Regions from separate parts of the Cupriavidus sp. FW216-B1 genome, predicted to be linked through region 1. Evidence: predicted binding sites of a transcription regulator. Region 1 holds the regulator's gene; each other region holds the start of a gene.
What was found. The regulator sigma-54, encoded in region 1, starts transcription at its own class of promoters, with help from an activator protein. The targets are predictions, from matches to a motif close to TGGCANGNAANCTGCTTT.
Positions count from the first base shown of each region.

Region 2: AC3WXD_RS11345 (circularly permuted type 2 ATP-grasp protein) is a predicted target of sigma-54. The motif match lies at 2,207-2,224, and genes of this name have one in related genera.
Region 3: AC3WXD_RS05595 (phenol hydroxylase subunit) is a predicted target of sigma-54. The motif match lies at 2,754-2,771, and genes of this name have one in related genera.

Region 1 covers NZ_JBYTEL010000011.1:68,597-74,419, reverse strand. The annotation lists gene AC3WXD_RS21880 (PsiF family protein) at 78-413, opposite strand; gene hprK (HPr(Ser) kinase/phosphatase) at 617-1,588, opposite strand; gene ptsN (PTS IIA-like nitrogen regulatory protein PtsN) at 1,667-2,122, opposite strand; gene hpf (ribosome hibernation-promoting factor, HPF/YfiA family) at 2,541-2,891, opposite strand; gene AC3WXD_RS21860 (RNA polymerase factor sigma-54) at 2,941-4,416, opposite strand; gene lptB (LPS export ABC transporter ATP-binding protein) at 4,550-5,338, opposite strand; gene lptA (lipopolysaccharide transport periplasmic protein LptA) at 5,373-5,823, opposite strand, start outside.
Region 2 covers NZ_JBYTEL010000003.1:360,948-366,770, reverse strand. The annotation lists gene edd (phosphogluconate dehydratase) at 1-1,464, shown strand, start outside; gene AC3WXD_RS11350 (gluconokinase) at 1,659-2,159, shown strand; gene AC3WXD_RS11345 (circularly permuted type 2 ATP-grasp protein) at 2,437-3,909, shown strand; gene AC3WXD_RS11340 (alpha-E domain-containing protein) at 4,004-4,957, shown strand; gene AC3WXD_RS11335 (transglutaminase family protein) at 4,991-5,815, shown strand.
Region 3 covers NZ_JBYTEL010000001.1:1,291,755-1,297,577, reverse strand. The annotation lists gene AC3WXD_RS05605 (patatin-like phospholipase family protein) at 1-458, opposite strand, end outside; gene poxR (phenol degradation transcriptional regulator PoxR) at 684-2,390, shown strand; gene AC3WXD_RS05595 (phenol hydroxylase subunit) at 2,806-3,009, shown strand; gene AC3WXD_RS05590 (aromatic/alkene monooxygenase hydroxylase subunit beta) at 3,072-4,064, shown strand; gene AC3WXD_RS05585 (MmoB/DmpM family protein) at 4,075-4,383, shown strand; gene AC3WXD_RS05580 (aromatic/alkene/methane monooxygenase hydroxylase/oxygenase subunit alpha) at 4,427-5,823, shown strand, end outside.

The sequences.
Region 1 (5,823 bases):
GACGGCGCGGGCGCCAAGAAAAATGGCGAACCGGGGTTCGCCATTCGACTGCGTGCCTTGCCGCAAGGGCGGCCCTTTTACTTGGACAGGCAATCCTTCATGAAGGCCTTGCGCTCGTCGCCCTTCTTGCCGGTGGCGTCCTTGTTGCACGCCTTCATCTTTTCCTGCTGGCTGTTGCCGGGCGCCGCCGCCGGCTTGTTCGACAGGCAGCCCTTCATGAAGGTCTTGCGCTCGTCGCCCTTCTTGCCGGAAGCCTGGGTGTTGCAGGCCTTCATCTTGTCCTGCTGGGTGTTGGCGGCTGCGGGTGCCGCCGCGGGGGCGGCGGGTGCGGCGGGGGCCGCAGCCGTCTGGGCAAACGCCACGCTGGCGAACAGCGGGGCTACCAGCGCGCACATCGCGATCATCTTCTTCATGCTTGCTCTCCTGGCTGTGGAAAACGTCATGGCCGCCGGCCTGTCGGCGCGGCGGCTCGGGGTGGGCTCGATGCCCATTACAGCACAAAACGGACGATGTCCCAAAGCCGTTGACGGCCTGGACCCGCAAGCAATGTAAGCAAATGAAAAACCGCGCGGGGCGGGCGCGCTTTCTGCGCGCGCGCGCCCGCGCTCCCGGCGCTTCAGAGCAGCCGGCCCTGGCCGCGCGCGACCACGTCGGCCTGCATCGCCGCGCGCTGGCGGTCCATGAAGTCGCGCAGCGTGTCGATGCCGCGCAGGCGCAGGATGGTGTTGCGCACGGCGGCCTCGACCAGCACGGCGAGGTTGCGGCCGGCCGCCACCTGGATCTTGACCATGTGGATCGGCAGGCCGAGCACGTCGAGGTATTGCGAATCGAGCGGCAGGCGCTCGAACTCGCCGTCGTTGCGGCGCACGAGCTGCACCACCAGCTTCATCTTCATCTTCCGGCGCACCGCGGTCTCGCCGAAGATGGTCTTGATGTCGAGCAGGCCCAGTCCGCGCACCTCGAGCAGGTTCTGCAGCAGCGGCGGGCAGCGGCCTTCGATGAAGTCCGGCCCCAGGCGCACGAAGTCCACCGCGTCGTCGGCCACCAGCCCGTGTCCGCGCGAGATCAGTTCCAGGCCGAGCTCGCTCTTGCCCAGGCCCGACTCGCCCATGATCAGCACGCCCATGCCGAGGATGTCGAGGAACACGCCGTGCATGGTCACGCGCGGCGCGGAGATCCGCGAGAGATAGAGCCGCAGGTGGTCGATCACCGCGGCCGAGGACACCGGCGTGGTGAACAGCGGCGTGGACGAGCGCGTGCAGCGCAGTTCCAGGTCGGGCGGCGGCTCCATGCCGTCGGCGATCACCAGGAACGGCGGCTCGAGCAGGATCAGCTCGCCCATCTGGCGCTTGCGCATCTCGTCGTCGAGGCGCTGGTAGTAGGTGATCTCCGGCTTGCCGAGCACCTGGATCCGGTTCGGGTGGATCAGGTTCAGGTGGCCGACGAGGTCGGCGGCGGAGGTGGCTTCGCGCGCGAACTCGACGTCGAAGGCGCGGTCCGCGCCTTCCAGCCCAGCAACCCAGGAGAGTTTGATGTCGGCTGCGTTGTCGTCGAAGATCGACTGCGAGGTGACGCCAGTGAGTTCCATGCGGCTACTTTCGGGGGACGGGCTTTCAGGCCGGGCGGGCCGTCGCCCGGCGTGCCGGGTGGCGGCTGCCCAGGCGGGTCAGGGATGCCATTGCGTCAGCAACTGGTGCACGGCATCGGAAGTGGGCAGGGTGGCGAGTCCTTCGCGCATTTCGCGGTCGGACAGCAGCTGGGCGATCTCGGAGAGGATTTCCAGGTGTTGCTGGGTGGCCTGCTCGGGCACCAGCAGGAAGATCAGCAGCGATACCGGCTTGCCGTCCGGCGACTCGAACGGGATCGGCTCGGCCAGGCGCATGAAGCCGGCCAGCGGCTGCTTCAGGCCCTTGATGCGGCCGTGCGGAATGGCCACGCCGGCGCCGAGGCCGGTCGAGCCCAGCGATTCGCGGGCAAACAGGTTGTCGGTCACGGTGGCGCGCGCTACGCCGTGGTTGTTCTCGAAGAGGAGCCCGGCCTGTTCGAACACCCGCTTCTTGCTGGTGACGCTGACGTCGAGGTTGATGTTGCCGGGTGGCAGCAATTTAGCCAAACGATTCATGTGGAATGCGCAGGTTTTTCTAGTAAGCAGGCCCGGGGCCGGCAGGGGGGCGCGCCAGGCAAAAAGGGGATGAAAAGGCCGGTGCCGGCTCATACCCGCATTGCACCGGTTGTCCCATGCCGGTGTCGGGCGTCTGGCCATTATAGAGCAGGCCCGCCCCCGCCTTGTGCATCGCAATAGCCCGTGCGCGGAAGCGGTGCCGCGCGCATGCCCGGAATCGCTGAACCACCGTTCATGTATTGCGCAGCATACACCGGCGGCGGGGCGTTGCGGAATCCCCTTGTGGCATTGCGCAACGGCCGCCGGCGCGAGGGTGGACACGAAAGCGGACGGCGCAAAAAAGCCGCGCAACGGGCGCGGCTTGTTCTGGTTCAAGGGACTGACACCGGCGGCCCCCTTGGCGGGCCGCCAGGCACGGTCATTGCTGCATCTGCGATGCGGCCATCTGGTACTTGACCGCGTCGCGGTCGTGGCTCTGCACGCGATCCTTGTGGCGAATCACCTGCCGGTCGAGCTTGTCGACCAGTGCGTCGATGGCGGCATACAGGTCTTCGTGATGCGCCTCGACAAAGATGTCCTTGCCCTTGAGATGTAGATTGATTTCCGCATACTGCCGCCGGTCCTTTTCTTTTGTATTGTCGACAGAGAGCAGCACGCTTACGCCAATGACTTGATCGAAATGCCTGACGATACGCTCCAGTTTCGTTTCCACGTACTCACGCAGCGGGGGCGTGATGTCCAAGTGGTGTCCACTGATCTTGAAGTTCATAGCGTTTCTCCTTCTGAAAGAGCCACACCAGGCAGGCGGTGCGGCTCGGCTACAAAGTCTTGCGGAGATTGACGGCAGGGATTTTCAGCGCTTCACGGTATTTGGCCACGGTTCGCCGGGCCACCACGAAGCCTTGCTCGCCGAGCAGTTCGGCGATCCTGCTGTCCGACAGGGGGTTCCTGGGGTCTTCGGCTCCTATGAGTTGCTTGATCAACGCCCTGATTGCCGTTGATGAGGCCGCGCCGCCGGTTTCCGTGGATACGTGACTGCCGAAGAAGTACTTCAGCTCGAAAGTCCCCATCGGCGTTGCCATGTATTTATTGGTTGTCACCCGAGAGATGGTGGACTCGTGTAAACCCAGTGTATCGGCAATCTCCCGCAAAACCAAGGGGCGCATCGCAATTTCCCCGTGGGTGAAGAAGTTCTTTTGACGTTCGACAATCGCTTGTGCGACGCGCAATATGGTGTCGAAGCGCTGCTGGATATTCTTGATGAGCCAGCGCGCTTCCTGCAGCTTCTGCTGCAGCCCGGCCGCGCCGGAGTCGCCTTTTGCGCCGCGCAGGATCTGCGCGTACATGTCGTTGATGCGTAGCCGCGGCATCACATCCGGGTTGAGCTGCGCGATCCAGCCGCCGCTCATTTTCCGCACGAACACGTCGGGCACGACGAAGTCGGCCTCGGGGCGGCTGTAGGCATGGCCGGGGTAGGGCGCGAGCGAGCGGATCAGCTCGTGCGCGGCCTTGAGGTCGGCCTCGTCGACCTGCAGCGCCTTCTTCAGGCGCGTGTAGTCGCGCACCGCGAGCAGCTCGAGATGGCTGGTGACGATGGTCAGGGCCAGCTCGCGCTGCGGATGCTTGAGCCGGCGCAGCTGCAGCGCCAGGCATTCGGCAGCGTTGCGCGCGCCCACGCCGGCGGGGTCGAAGCTCTGCAGCAGCGTGAGGATGGCGTGCACCTCGTCGAGCTCGAATTCGAGCTCCTCGGGCAGCTCCGTGCAGATTTCCTCGAGCGAGGCGCTCAGGTAGCCGTCGTCGTCGAGCGACTCGATCAGGAAGATGGCCAGGCCCTTGTCGCGCATGGAGATCTTCAGCGGGGCGAGCTGCTCCATCAGGTGCTCGCGCAGCGTGGGCTCCGCGTCGCGCAACTGCATCGGGGTCTTTTCGTCCTCGTCGCCCTGCGGGCGGCGGGCGAAGTCGTCCAGGCTCCAGTCGTTGCCGTAGTCCTCGCCGCTGTCGCTGTAGCTGTCCTCGCTGTCGGCGGCGCCGTCGGCGCGGTTCTCGCTGGTGCCCTGGCCGTCGGCGGGGGCCGGCGCGGGCGCGCTCTGCAGGTTGACCGAGCCGTCGGCGGCCACGCGCAGCGGGCTTTCGATCCAGTCGTTCTCGCGTTCGAGCAGCGGATTCTCGGTCAGGGCCTGTTCCACTTCCTGCTGCAGTTCGAGCGTGGACAGTTGCAGCAGGCGGATCGACTGCTGGAGTTGCGGCGTGAGCGCGAGATGTTGCGAGAGGCGGAGCTGTAGCGACGGTTTCATGCGAGCTATTTTATGCCCAACTTCCGTACTGGTGGAACGGAAATTGCTATCGCTGGCGTCGCCGTGATCGTTTGCGGGGCGAAAGGCGGCATGAACGCCGCCTCGCGGGTGTCCCCGCGTGCCCCTCCCGCGGCTACATGCGGAAGTTCTCGCCCAGGTAGACCTTGCGCACCGACTCGTTGGCGATGATGTCTTCCGGCTGCCCGGACGCCAGCACCGTGCCTTCGCTGATGATGTAGGCGTGGTCGCAGATGCCCAGCGTCTCGCGCACGTTGTGGTCGGTGATCAGCACGCCGATGTTGCGCGCCTTGAGGAAGCTGACGATGCGCTGGATCTCGCCCACCGCGATCGGGTCCACGCCGGCGAACGGTTCGTCGAGCAGGATGAAGCGCGGCGCGGAGGCCAGCGCGCGCGCGATTTCCACGCGGCGGCGCTCGCCGCCCGACAGCGACAGCGCCGGGTTGTCGCGCAGGTGGGCGATCTGCAGGTCGTCGAGCAGGGTGTCCAGGCGCCGCTCGATCTCGGCCTTGGCCAGCGGCTTGCCGTCGTGGACCTGCAATTCCAGCACGGCGCGGATGTTCTCCTGCACGTTGAGCTTGCGGAACACCGACGCTTCCTGCGGCAGGTAGGACAGGCCCATGCGGGCGCGCTCGTGGATGGCCAGGCCGCTGATGTGCTTGTCGTCGAGCACGATGTCGCCCTCGTCCAGCGCCACCAGCCCGACGATCATGTAGAACGAGGTGGTCTTGCCCGCGCCGTTGGGGCCGAGCAGGCCCACCACCTCGCCGCTCTTCACGTCGAGCGACACGTCCTTGACCACCGTGCGCGAGCCGTAGCGCTTCTTCAGGTGGCGCACGACGAGCGTGCTGCTTTCGGTCAGGACGTTGGTCGCGGACGACGGTTCGGTCAAGGTAGCGGTCATGAAGGCGTGAATCCGTGGGTCGGCTGCGGCGGGGTCAGGGGGCGGCGGGGGCCGGCGCGGGCTTGAGCGGCAGCGCGCTGGCGGCGGCGCCGCTGGCGGGCTGCTCCTGGCGCGGCGACAGCACCGCGCGCACGCGCCCGGACGGGCTGCCCGCGGTGGCGTTGTCGGTGCCGCCGGTGGCCGTGTAGAACTCGTTGCGGCTGTCGTAGGTGATCACCGCGCCGCGGATCTCGTCGATCAGCTTGGCGCCGGCCAGGCGCGCCATGCGGGCGTGGCCGATCAGCTTGGACAGGTCCTGCTTGCCGTCGGACTCGATGCGGTCGCCCCAGCCGTCGATGTATTCGTCGACGTTGTCGCGCTTCTGGCGGATGTAGGCCTGCTTGCCGCCCTTGGAGGTGGCCACCGCGTACTGGTAGCCCTCGGGGTCGGTGCGCACTTCCGCCGCGTCCGACTTCAGCACCATCGTGCCCTTGGTCAGCACCACG
Region 2 (5,823 bases), on a different contig from region 1:
TCGCACAACACCTTCGACGCCGCGGTGATGCTCGGCGTGTGCGACAAGATCGTGCCGGGCCTGCTGATGGGCGCGCTCCAGTTCGGCCACCTGCCGGTGGTGTTCGTGCCGGCCGGGCCGATGGCCACGGGCCTGTCGAACAAGGAAAAGGCGCGCGTGCGCCAGCTCTACGCGACCGGGCAGGTCGGCCGCGAGGCGCTGCTGGAAGCGGAATGCGAGGCCTATCACGGCGCCGGCACCTGCACCTTCTACGGCACCGCCAACAGCAACCAGTTCCTGATGGAGATCATGGGCCTGCACATGCCGGGCGCGGCCTTCGTCCATCCCGACAGCGGCCTGCGCGACGCGCTCACCGCGGCCGCCGCGCAGCGCGCGCTGGCGCTCTCCGCGCGCGGCCCGGACTACCTGCCGCTGGCGCGCATCGTCGACGAGCGCGCCGTGGTCAACGCCATCGTCGGCCTGCTGGCCACCGGCGGCTCGACCAACCACACCATCCACCTGGTGGCGATGGCGCGCGCGGCCGGGATCGTGATCGACTGGGACGATTTTGACCGCCTGTCGCGCATCACGCCGCTGCTGGCGCGGGTCTATCCGAACGGCTCGGCCGACGTCAACCATTTCCACGCCGCCGGCGGCGTGGCCTACGTGATCGGCCAGCTGCTCGAAGCCGGGCTGCTGCACGAAGACGTGCAGACCGTGGCCGGGCGCGGGCTGGCGCGCTACACGCAGGAGCCGGTCATGACCGGCGGCGCGCTGCGCTGGCGCGACGGCCCCGCCGCCAGCGGCGACGCCGCGGTGCTGGCCAGCGCGGCCGCGCCGTTCTCGCCCGAGGGCGGGCTGCGCCTGCTGCGCGGCAATCTCGGCCGCGGCATGATCAAGGTCTCGGCGGTGGCGCCGGAGCACCGCGTGGTGGAGGCGCCGGCGCGCGTGTTCGATTCGCAGGAAGGCCTGCAGGCCGCCTTCGAGGCGGGCGAGCTGACCGGCGACGTGGTCGCGGTGGTGCGCTTCCAGGGCCCCAACGCCAACGGCATGCCGGAGCTGCACCGCCTCACGCCGGTGCTCGGCTCGCTGCAGGACGCCGGCCACAAGGTGGCGCTGGTGACGGACGGCCGCATGTCGGGCGCGTCCGGCAAGGTGCCGGCCGTGATTCATGTGGGCCCGGAAGCACTTGCGGGCGGCCCGCTGGCGCGCGTGCGCGACGGCGACCGCATCCGCGTGGACGCCGTGGCCGGCACGCTGGAATGGCTCGGCGGCGCGGACGGCGCGGATGGCGCGTCCGGCCTCGCGGCGCGCGCGCTGGCGCCGTCGCCCGACGACGACTTCGCCCGCTTCAGCGTCGGCCGTGGCCTGTTCGGCCTGTTCCGCCGCCACGCGCGCACCGCGGAGGAGGGCGGCAGCGCGCTCGACCTGTCCGAGGCCGACGCGCCCGGCGCTGTCCAAACCGCCGCGGCCGTCGCACAATAGTCCGCGCCCCCAGGCCGCTTTCCTCTTTTTTGTGGCCTTGCCCGCCGCCTGGCGGGCAAGGCAGCCCCGAGCCGGTGCATGCCAGGTCCTGGCATGGCTGCATGGCCGTGCGGTTCGCCAGAAACCGCCCGGCGCGGCGCGGGGACTACCGACAAGGATGGGACAACCATCCGAACACGATCGCTGGAGCAGACATGATCTACATCCTGATGGGCGTTTCCGGCAGCGGCAAGACCACGGTCGGCCAGTTGCTGGCCAAGACCCTGCATTGCGGCTTCCATGATGCCGACGAATTCCACAGCGCGGCCAACAAGGAGAAGATGCACAACGGCATCCCGCTGACCGACGAAGACCGCTGGCCCTGGCTGGGCGCGCTGCGCGCGGCCATCGACACGGCCCGCGCCGAGGGCCGCACCCATGTGTTTACCTGCTCCGCGCTGCGCCAGGCCTACCGCGACCGCCTGACCCCGCCCGACGGCGGCGTGACCTTCGTCTACATGAAGGGCGACGCCGCCGTGATCGGCGGGCGCCTGTCCGGGCGCAGCGACCATTTCTTCAACCCGGCCCTGCTGCAGAGCCAGTTCGACACGCTGGAGGAACCGCGCGAGGCGCTGGTGCTCGACATCCGGCAGCCGCCCGAGGCGCTGGTGCAGCGCATCCTGGCCGAAGTCCCCGCCACCGCCGCGGCCCGCTGAGCCCTCGCCGGCCTCCGCGGGCGCTTTTGCGCCGCGCACGCGCGGGCTGGCAGACATCTTGCTACATTCCCTTGCGATGGCGCGAACGCTTGCTGCTTGCGGCTTTCGCGGTCATGGGTATCATCCCAGTTAGGACAGCACTTCGACGCATGGCCCGCGGCCTTGACCGCCGGGCCCCGGGTGGTGGCCTCGAAATGCTGTGCCGGGAAGAACAAGCCAATCAAAACGGGATCGCCGGCAGGCTGAGCGGCGCCCAAATCATGGGGGAACGGCCATCATGGCGGCGCGGTTTTTCGACGAGATGCTCGATTGGCAAGATGGCGTGGCGGCAGCAATCCACGCGGGGCAGGCCCTGCCGGCAGGCGCGGTGCGCGCGCACTACAAGCAGTTTGCGGAGTGGCTGGCGCGGCAGTCCGAAGGGACGATGGGCAACAAGCGCGCGGAAGCGGACCTGATCTTCCGGCGCGTGGGCATCACCTTCGCCGTCTACGGCGACAAGGACGAGTCCAACAGCGGCACCGAGCGGACCATCCCGTTCGACGTGATTCCGCGGATCTTCCCGGCCAGCGAGTGGGCCACGCTGGAGCGCGGCCTGCGCCAGCGCGTGTCGGCGCTGAACCGCTTCATCCACGACATCTACCACGGCCAGGACATCATCCGCGCGGGCGTGATCCCGCCCGACCAGATCTACAACAACGCCCAGTACCGGCCCGAGATGCTCGGCATCGACGTGCCGCGCGACATCTACGCCCACGTGGCCGGCATCGACGTGGTGCGCGCGGGCGAGGGCGAGTTCTACGTGCTGGAAGACAACCTGCGCGTGCCCTCCGGCGTGTCCTACATGCTGGAAAACCGCAAGATGATGATGCGGCTGTTCCCGGACCTGTTCGCGCGCAACCGCGTGGCGCCGGTGGCCCACTATCCCGACCTGCTGCTCGACATGCTGCGCAGCGTGTCGCCGCAGAGCATCGCCGACCCGACCGTGGTGGTGCTCACGCCCGGCATGTACAACTCCGCCTATTTTGAGCATGCGTTCCTGGCCCAGCAGATGGGCGTGGAGCTGGTCGAGGGCAGCGACCTGTTCGTGCAGGACGAGCACCTCTACATGCGCACCACGCAGGGGCCGCAGCGCATCGACGTGATCTACCGCCGCGTCGACGACGACTTCCTCGACCCGCTGGTGTTCCGCCCCGACTCCACGCTCGGCGCGGCCGGGCTGCTGTCGGTCTACCGCGCCGGCAACGTGACCATCTGCAACGCCATCGGCACCGGCGTGGCCGACGACAAGTCGATCTACCCGTACGTGCCGGACATGATCCGCTTCTACCTGGGCGAGGAAGCCATCCTCAACAACGTGCCGACCTACATGTGCCGGCGCCCCGACGACCTGCAATACGTGCTCGACCACATGGACCAGCTGGTGGTCAAGGAAACCCACGGCGCCGGCGGCTACGGCATGCTGGTGGGCCCGGCCGCCACGCGCGCGGAGATCGACACCTTCCGCGAGGTGGTGCGCTCGCGCCCCGAGCAGTACATCGCCCAGCCCACGCTGGCGCTGTCGACCTGCCCGACCTACGTGGAGTCCGGCATCGCGCCGCGCCACATCGACCTGCGGCCGTTCGTGCTGTCCGGCAAGGACGTGCGCATGGTGCCCGGCGGGCTCACGCGGGTGGCGCTGCGCGAGGGCTCGCTGGTGGTCAATTCGTCGCAGGGCGGCGGCACCAAGGACACCTGGGTGCTGGAGCGCTGAGCGCCGCGCGCAACGAATGCTTGAGATGACCCGCGCCGCCGCCGCTGCCAGCGCGGCCGGCGCGGACGAACCGCGCAGTACGAGGGGACCGACCATGCTAAGCCGCACCGCCGACCATCTGTTCTGGATGGCGCGCTATACCGAACGCGCGGAGAACACCGCGCGCATGCTCGACGTGAATTACCAGACTTCGCTGCTGCCGCAATCGGCGGAGGTGGCGGAGCAGGGCTGGTGGGCGATGCTCGACATTTCCGAGCTGACCACCGTGTTCGACCACAAGTACGGCCTGCTCACGCGCGACGACGTGATCGACTTCATGGTGCGCGACATGACCAACGCGTCGTCGATCATGAGCTGCCTGCGCGCGGCGCGCGAGAACGCGCGCGCGGTGCGCGGCTCGCTCACCACCGAGGTGTGGGAGACCATCAACACCACCTGGCTGGAAGTGCAGCGCATGATCGCCGACGGCGTGCTGCGCGAGGACCCGGCGCAGTTCTTCGAGTGGGTCAAGTTCCGCTCGCACCTGGCGCGCGGCGTGCAGTTCGGCACCATGCTCAAGGACGACGCCTTCCACTTCATGCGGCTGGGCACCTTCCTCGAGCGCGCCGACAACACCGCGCGCATTCTCGACGTGAAGTTCCAGGCCAGCACCGTGGACGACAGCGACCCCAACCGCGACGCCAACGACTTCTATCACTGGGCGGCGGTGCTGCGCTCGGTGTCGGGCTTCGAGGTCTACCGCAAGATCTACCGCACGGTGATCACGCCCGAGCGCGTGGCCGAGCTGCTGGTGCTGCGCCCGGACATGCCGCGCTCGCTGGTGTCGAGCATGGACGAGGTGGTGTCGATCCTGGCGCTGGTGGGCAACCAGCATTCGTCGGAGACCGAGCGGCAGGCTGGTAAACTCCATGCCGACTTGAAATACGCGCGCATCGACGACATCTTCGCCGTCGGCCTGCACGCCTACCTGACCAGTTTCCTGGAGCGCATCGGCGACCTCGGCAATGGCATCAGCCGGGATTTCCTCGTGCCGCTGCTGGCTGCCTGAACTCCGTGGTGGTCGCGCCGGCCTCGCCACATCGTGAAATACAAGATCCGCCACAAGACCGTCTACCGCTACGCCGAGCCGCCGCGCCGCAGCGTGCACGAGCTGCGCCTGGCGCCGCGCTCGGGCCCGCTGCAGACCGTGCGGCAGTGGCAGGTGTCGGCGCCGGGCAACCTGTCGGAGGCGCGCGACGGCTTCGGCAACATCGTGCACAGCTTTACCGTGGCCGGCCCGGCGCATACGCTGGTGATCGAGGCCAGCGGCGTGGTGGAAGTGACGCCGCCCGCGGCCGGCGGCGCGCCGCTGTTCTGCGATGCGCCGCCGGCCGGCGAGGCGCGCGTGTCGCCGCTGTACTACCTGGGCGGCACGCCGCTGACCGCGGCGCCACCGGAGATGGTCCGCTTTGCCGCGCCTTACCTCGCGGCCGGGCATGAGGTGCCCGCGCTGCTGGCGCTGGCCGACGGCATCGCGCGGCGCGTGCGCTACGCGCCGGACAGCACCGACGTGGGCACCTCGGCCGGCGAGGCGTTCGCGCTCGGCAGCGGCGTGTGCCAGGACCAGGCCCAGGTGATGGTGGCGTGCTGCCGCGCGCTGGGCGTGCCGGCGCGCTACGTCAGCGGCTATTTCTACGACCCGGCCGCGGCGGCGCTGGCCGGCCATGCCTGGGCCGACATCTGCGTGGATGCGGACAAGGAACTGTGGTGCAGCGTCGACGTGACGCACCGCTGCCTGAGCGACGCGCGCCACGTGCGCCTGGCGGTGGGGCGCGACTACCGCATGGCCGCGCCGGTGCGCGGCGTGCGCCACGGCGGCAGCGGCGAGCAGATGGCGGTGGAGATCGCCATTGCACCGCAGCGGTGAATGCGGTG
Region 3 (5,823 bases), on a different contig from region 1:
GGCGGAAACACGCCGGGGATGGCGGCGCTGGCCAGCACCGCCTGCACCAGGCTGCCCGAGGACAGCACCACCTCCGCGCCGTCCTGCATGTCGGTGGCGACCACGTACAGCGGCAGCTCGGCCTGCTCCAGCGGCATGTCGCCGAAATGGCGCGACAGCAGGCGCTGCAGCGCGTGCGACTCCACCAGATGGCCGCGCTGGCCGCGCAGCATGCCGAACAGGCTGCGCCACGACCACGGCATCACCTCCGCGCGGCGCAGGCCGCGCCACAGCGATTCGAGCCTGGTGGTGCCCGCCGCGTGCGGGTTGCAGGCGTAATAGGCGCCGTTGATGGCGCCGGCCGAGGCGCCGATGACCATGTCGGGCTTGATGCCCCAGGCCACCAGCTCGCGCAGCATGCCGGCCTCGATGGCGCCGAGGCTGCCGCCGCCGGCAAAGACGAATGCGGTTTTTTCCATGTCTCGTGGTGCAGAGCAACAACGTCGGGAATCGGGAAGAGGCAACCGGGAATCGGGAATCAGGCCGGGACCGGCCCGGCACGCCTGCAATGGACAGCATAGGCGACATCGGGCCGGCTGGACAGCCGTCGCGCGCGGCGGGCGGCAGCGATGGCACATAATGTGCGTACCGTGCCGGAAAAAGCACGGGCGCGCCTGCTTTTCCGGCCGCCAGGAGAGGAGACGATGAGCAGTTCGACCGACAAATTCTCGGCCACCATGCGCGATGGCCTGGCCAATCTCGCCCGCCGCCTGCGCTTCGCGATGGAGGAGGGCTCCATCTGGCTGGACGAGCAGCGCATGATCCTGCTGCACACCGCGTCGCTGGGCGCGCTGCGCAAGGAGTTGGTGGATACGCTGGGCATGGAGCGCGCGCGCGGCCTGTTCATGCGCATGGGCTTCCATTCCGGCCTGCGCGACGCCGAGCTGGCCAAGAAGCTGCGGCCCAACCAGAGCGACTTCGGGCTGCTGGAGATCGGGCCCTGCCTGCACACCATCGAAGGCGTGGTGCGGGTGACGCCGGTCAAGGTGGACATCGACATCGCCGCCGGCATCTACGACGGCGAGTTCCTGTGGGAAGACTCGTTCGAGGGCGACGTGCACCGGCAGCTGTTCGGCATCGTCGACGCGCCCGCGTGCTGGATGCAGATCGGCTACGCCACCGGCTACACCTCGGCGCTGATGGGCCGCACCATCCTCTACCGCGAGGTGGAGTGCGTGGCCTGCGGCCATGCGCACTGCCGCATCGTCGGCAAGCCGCTGGAAGCGTGGGAGGACGGCGCCGCGGTGCTGGCGCTGTACCAGCCCGACCCGGTGATCGAGACCATCCTGGAGCTGCAGAGCGAGGTCGAGCACCTGCGCGCGCTCCAGCGCGGCGACGGCAAGCCCGCCGACCTGGTGGGCTGCTCGCCCGGGTTCGGCGCCGCCTGGGGCCTGCTGCAGCGCGCCGCGGCCAGCAACGTGACGGTGCTGCTGCTGGGCGAGACCGGGGTCGGCAAGGAGCGCTTCGCGCAGGCGCTGCACAGCGTGAGCGCGCGCGCCGACAAGCCCTTCGTGGCGGTCAACTGCGCGGCGATTCCCGACGAGCTGGTCGAGTCCGAGCTGTTCGGCGTGGACAAGGGCGCCTTCACCGGCGCGCACCAGTCGCGCCCGGGCCGCTTCGAGCGCGCGCACGGCGGCACCTTGTTCCTCGACGAGCTGGGCGAGCTGTCGCTGCCGGCGCAGTCCAAGCTGCTGCGCGTGCTGCAGGAAGGCGAGGTGGAGCGCGTGGGCGGCGCCGCGCCGCGCCGCGTGGACGTGCGGCTGGTGGCCGCCACCAACGTGGACCTGGCCGAGGCGGTCAAGGCCGGCACCTTCCGCAAGGACCTGTACTACCGCCTCAACGTCTATCCCGTCACCATCCCGCCGCTGCGCGAGCGGCTCGACGACATCCGCCTGCTGGCGGAGCGCTTCGTGGCCCGCTGCGGCGCGCGCCACGGCAAGAAGATCGTCGGCATCACCGACCGCGCGCTGGCCGAGCTGCGCCGCCACGACTGGCCCGGCAACGTGCGCGAGCTGGAGAACGTGATCGAGCGCGGCGTGATCCTGGCCGGCAACGGCGGCCTGATCTCCGCCGACCACCTGTTCCTGCCCGCGGGCGCGCAGGCCGGCATGGACACCGCGCCGCGCCTGGGCGCCGGCGGCACGCTGCCGGCCCTGCGCGAAGCGGCGGTGCACGGCCTGCTCGACCACATGGCCGAGCAGCAGCTCGCGCTGGGCGACGTGGAGACCGTGCTGATGGAGGCCGCGATGGCGCGCGCCGACGGCAACCTGAGCCAGGCCGCGCGCCTGCTCGGCATCACCCGGCCGCAACTGGCCTACCGCTGGAAGAACCGCGGCGGCCGCGGCAACTGAGGCGGGCCGGTCCGCATGGCCGGCGCGTGCCTTGCCACGTGCCCGGCCGCGCTTTCACCATTTGATCCATCCCCCGCGGCGCGCCGCGCGGCCGCCCGGCGCGGCTTGCTGCGGCGCATGCCGCGTTCCTCCCTGTTCGCGCCACCGTTCGCGCCGCCCCGCGCGGCGCCGCCTGTTGCGGCGCACAGCCCGCGCGCGCCGCCCGCAAACGCCCGCCCCGCGCGGCTTTTCACCATTTGATCAAGCCCAGCCGCGGGCTTGATCAATTCATCGATGCGCCGCCGCCGCTCCCGTGCGGGTAAACGCGCGGGCAACGCCGCGCTCCGGGCCGCCGGCCCTTGCGCCGCCGTGCTTCGCGCCGGCTGGCACGCTCTTCGCAATGGAGCTGCGTGCCAGCCAACCCGAGGAGCGCGCCATGATCAACCAGTCGGTCCCCCTGTTCGAAGCCGTGCCGCGCTACGTGCGCGTGGACGGCCGCACGCCGGCGGGCTTCGTGCAGTTCGCCTTCTGCGTGGCGGACCCCGAGCTCAACGTCGAGCTGATCATGCCCGAGCCGATGTTCGAGGCGTTCTGCAGCGTCAACCGCGTGCGCTTCCTCCCACCTGAACCGGACGCCTGAGCGCCCGCCCGAAACCGGAACACCAGGAACATCGAGAACAGCAGGACCCAGGAGACCCAGCCATGCAAGTCGACATCAAGACCCGGCAGATCGAGCCGCTGCGCCAGACCTACGGCCACGTGGCGCGCCGCTTCGGCGACAAGCCCGCGTCGCGCTACCAGGAGGCCACCTACGACGTGCAGTCGGAGGTCAACTTCCACTACCGCCCCACCTGGGACCCGGGCCACGCGCTCTACGACAAGAGCCGCACCGCCATCGTCATGGCGGACTGGTACGCGCTCAAGGACCCGCGCCAGTACTACTACGGCGCCTACGTCGGCGCGCGCGGCCGCCAGCAGGACGCCACCGAGAAAAGCTTCGCCTTCGTGGAGAAGCGCGGCCTGCTGCAGGCGCTGCCGGCCGAGTGGCGGGAGCGCCTGGCCGACGGCCTGCTGCCGCTGCGCCACGTGGAGTGGGGCGCCAACATGAACAATTTCTATTGCGCCGACTACGGCTGGGGCACCGCCATCACGCAGGCCTGCACCTATTGCGCGATGGACCGGCTCGGCATCGCGCAGTACCTGTCGCGCATCGGCATGCTGCTCGACGGCAATACCGGCGTGGCGCTGGAGCGCGCCAAGGCGGCCTGGCTGGACAGCCCGGCGTGGCAGCCGCTGCGCCGCATGGTCGAGCACAGCTTCGTGATCGAGGACTGGTTCGAGACCTTCGTCACCCAGAACCTGGTGCTCGACGGCCTGCTCTATCCGCTGGTGTACCAGCACGCCGACGCCGCCATCGCGCGCGCCTGCGGCACCGGGCTGGCGGTGCTGACCGAGTTCATGAACGACTGGCGCGAGGAACACGCGCGCTGGGTCGACGCCGTGGTGCAGACCGCGGCGGCCGAGTCGGAGGCCAACCGCGCGCTGCTGGCGGGCTGGGCGCGCGGCGCGCGCGCGCAGGCCGGCGCCGCGCTGGTGCCGGTGGCGGACACGCTGCTGGGCGCCGGCGGCGAGCAGGCCGTGGCGCTGTGCCTGGAGCAGTTCGACGTGCGCCTGCGCAAGCTCGGCCTGGACTGAGGAGCGCGCCATGACCGCCAACACTGCCGACGTCTCGAACGTCTCGAACGTCTCCAACGTCTACATCGCGCTGCAGAGCAACGACGACACCCGCCCCATCATCGACGCCATCACCGAGGCCAACCCGCACGCCGTGGTGTCGCGCTTTCCCGCGATGGTGAAGATCGACGCGCCGGGGCACCTCACCATCGTGCGCGCGCTGGTCTCGGACAAGCTCGGCCGCGACTGGGACCTGCAGGAGATCCACCTCAACCTGATCTCGCTGTGCGGCAACATCGACGAGGACGACGACGCCTTCACGCTGCGCTGGAACGACTGAATTCACCGCCGCGCCGGCGGCGGGCAAGCATAACGGAGACATCATGGACGCACGCAAGAAACTCAACCTGCGCGAGAAATACGCGACGATGACGCGCGACCTCGGCTGGGAGACCACCTACGAGCCGATGGACAAGGTCTTTCCCTACGACAAGTACGAGGGCATCAAGATCCACGACTGGGACCAGTGGGAAGACCCGTTCCGCATGACGATGGACGCCTACTGGAAATACCAGTCGGAGAAGGAGCGCAAGCTGTACGCGATCATCGACTCCTTCGTGCAGAACAACGGCCACCTCAACGTCTCCGACCCGCGCTACCTGAACGCGCTGCGTCTGTTCCTGACCGGCGTGACGCCGCTGGAGTACGCCGCGCACCGCGGCTACGCCCATCTCGGGCGCCATTTCCGCGGCGCCGGCGCGCGCGTGGCGGCGCAGATGCAGTCCGTCGACGAGCTGCGCCACGCGCAGACGCAACTGCACACGATGTCGGTCTACAACAAGTATTTCCACGGCTTCGGCGAATGGCGCCACATGCACGACCGGGTCTGGTACCTGTCGGTGCCCAAGTCGTATTTCGAGGACGCCATGAGCGCGGGGCCGTTCGAGTTCATCACCGCGATCTCGTTCTCGTTCGAGTACGTGCTGACCAACCTGCTGTTCATGCCCTTCATGTCGGGCGCGGCCTACAACGGCGACATGGCCACGGTGACGTTCGGCTTCTCGGCGCAGTCGGACGAGTCGCGCCACATGACGCTGGGCCTGGAGGTGGTGAAGTTCCTGTGCCAGCAGGACCCCGGCAACATCCCCATCCTGCAGAAGTGGCTGGACAAATGGTTCTGGCGCGGCTTCCGCCTGCTCACGCTGGTCGGCATGATGATGGACTACATGCTGCCGCGCCGCGTGATGTCGTGGGCCGAGGCCTGGGAGATGTACTTCGAGCAGGCCGGCGGCGCGCTGTTCCGCGATCTGGAACGCTACGGCCTGCGCATGCCGAAGCACCACGAGGCCGCCACCCGCACCAAGGACCGCATCACGCACGAAGCGTGGGGCACCTTCTACAACTACGCCGCCGCCGCCGGTTTTCACACCTGGATCCCCAAGCCCGACGAGATGGCGTGGCTGGCGCAGAAATACCCCGACACCTTCGAGCGCTACTACAAGCCGCGCCTGGACCACTGGCACGCGCGCCAGCAGGCCGGCGAGCGCTTCTACAACGGCACGCTGCCGATGCTGTGCCAGACCTGCCAGATCCCGATGGTGTTCTCCGAGCCGGACGACCCCACCCAGACCTGCTACCGCGAGAGCAGCTACCACGGCATGAAGTTCCACTTCTGCTCGGACGGCTGCAAGGACATCTTCGACGGCGAGCCGGAGAAATACGCGCAGGCCTGGCTGCCGGTGCACCAGATCTACCAGGGCAACTGCGGCGGCGCCGCGCT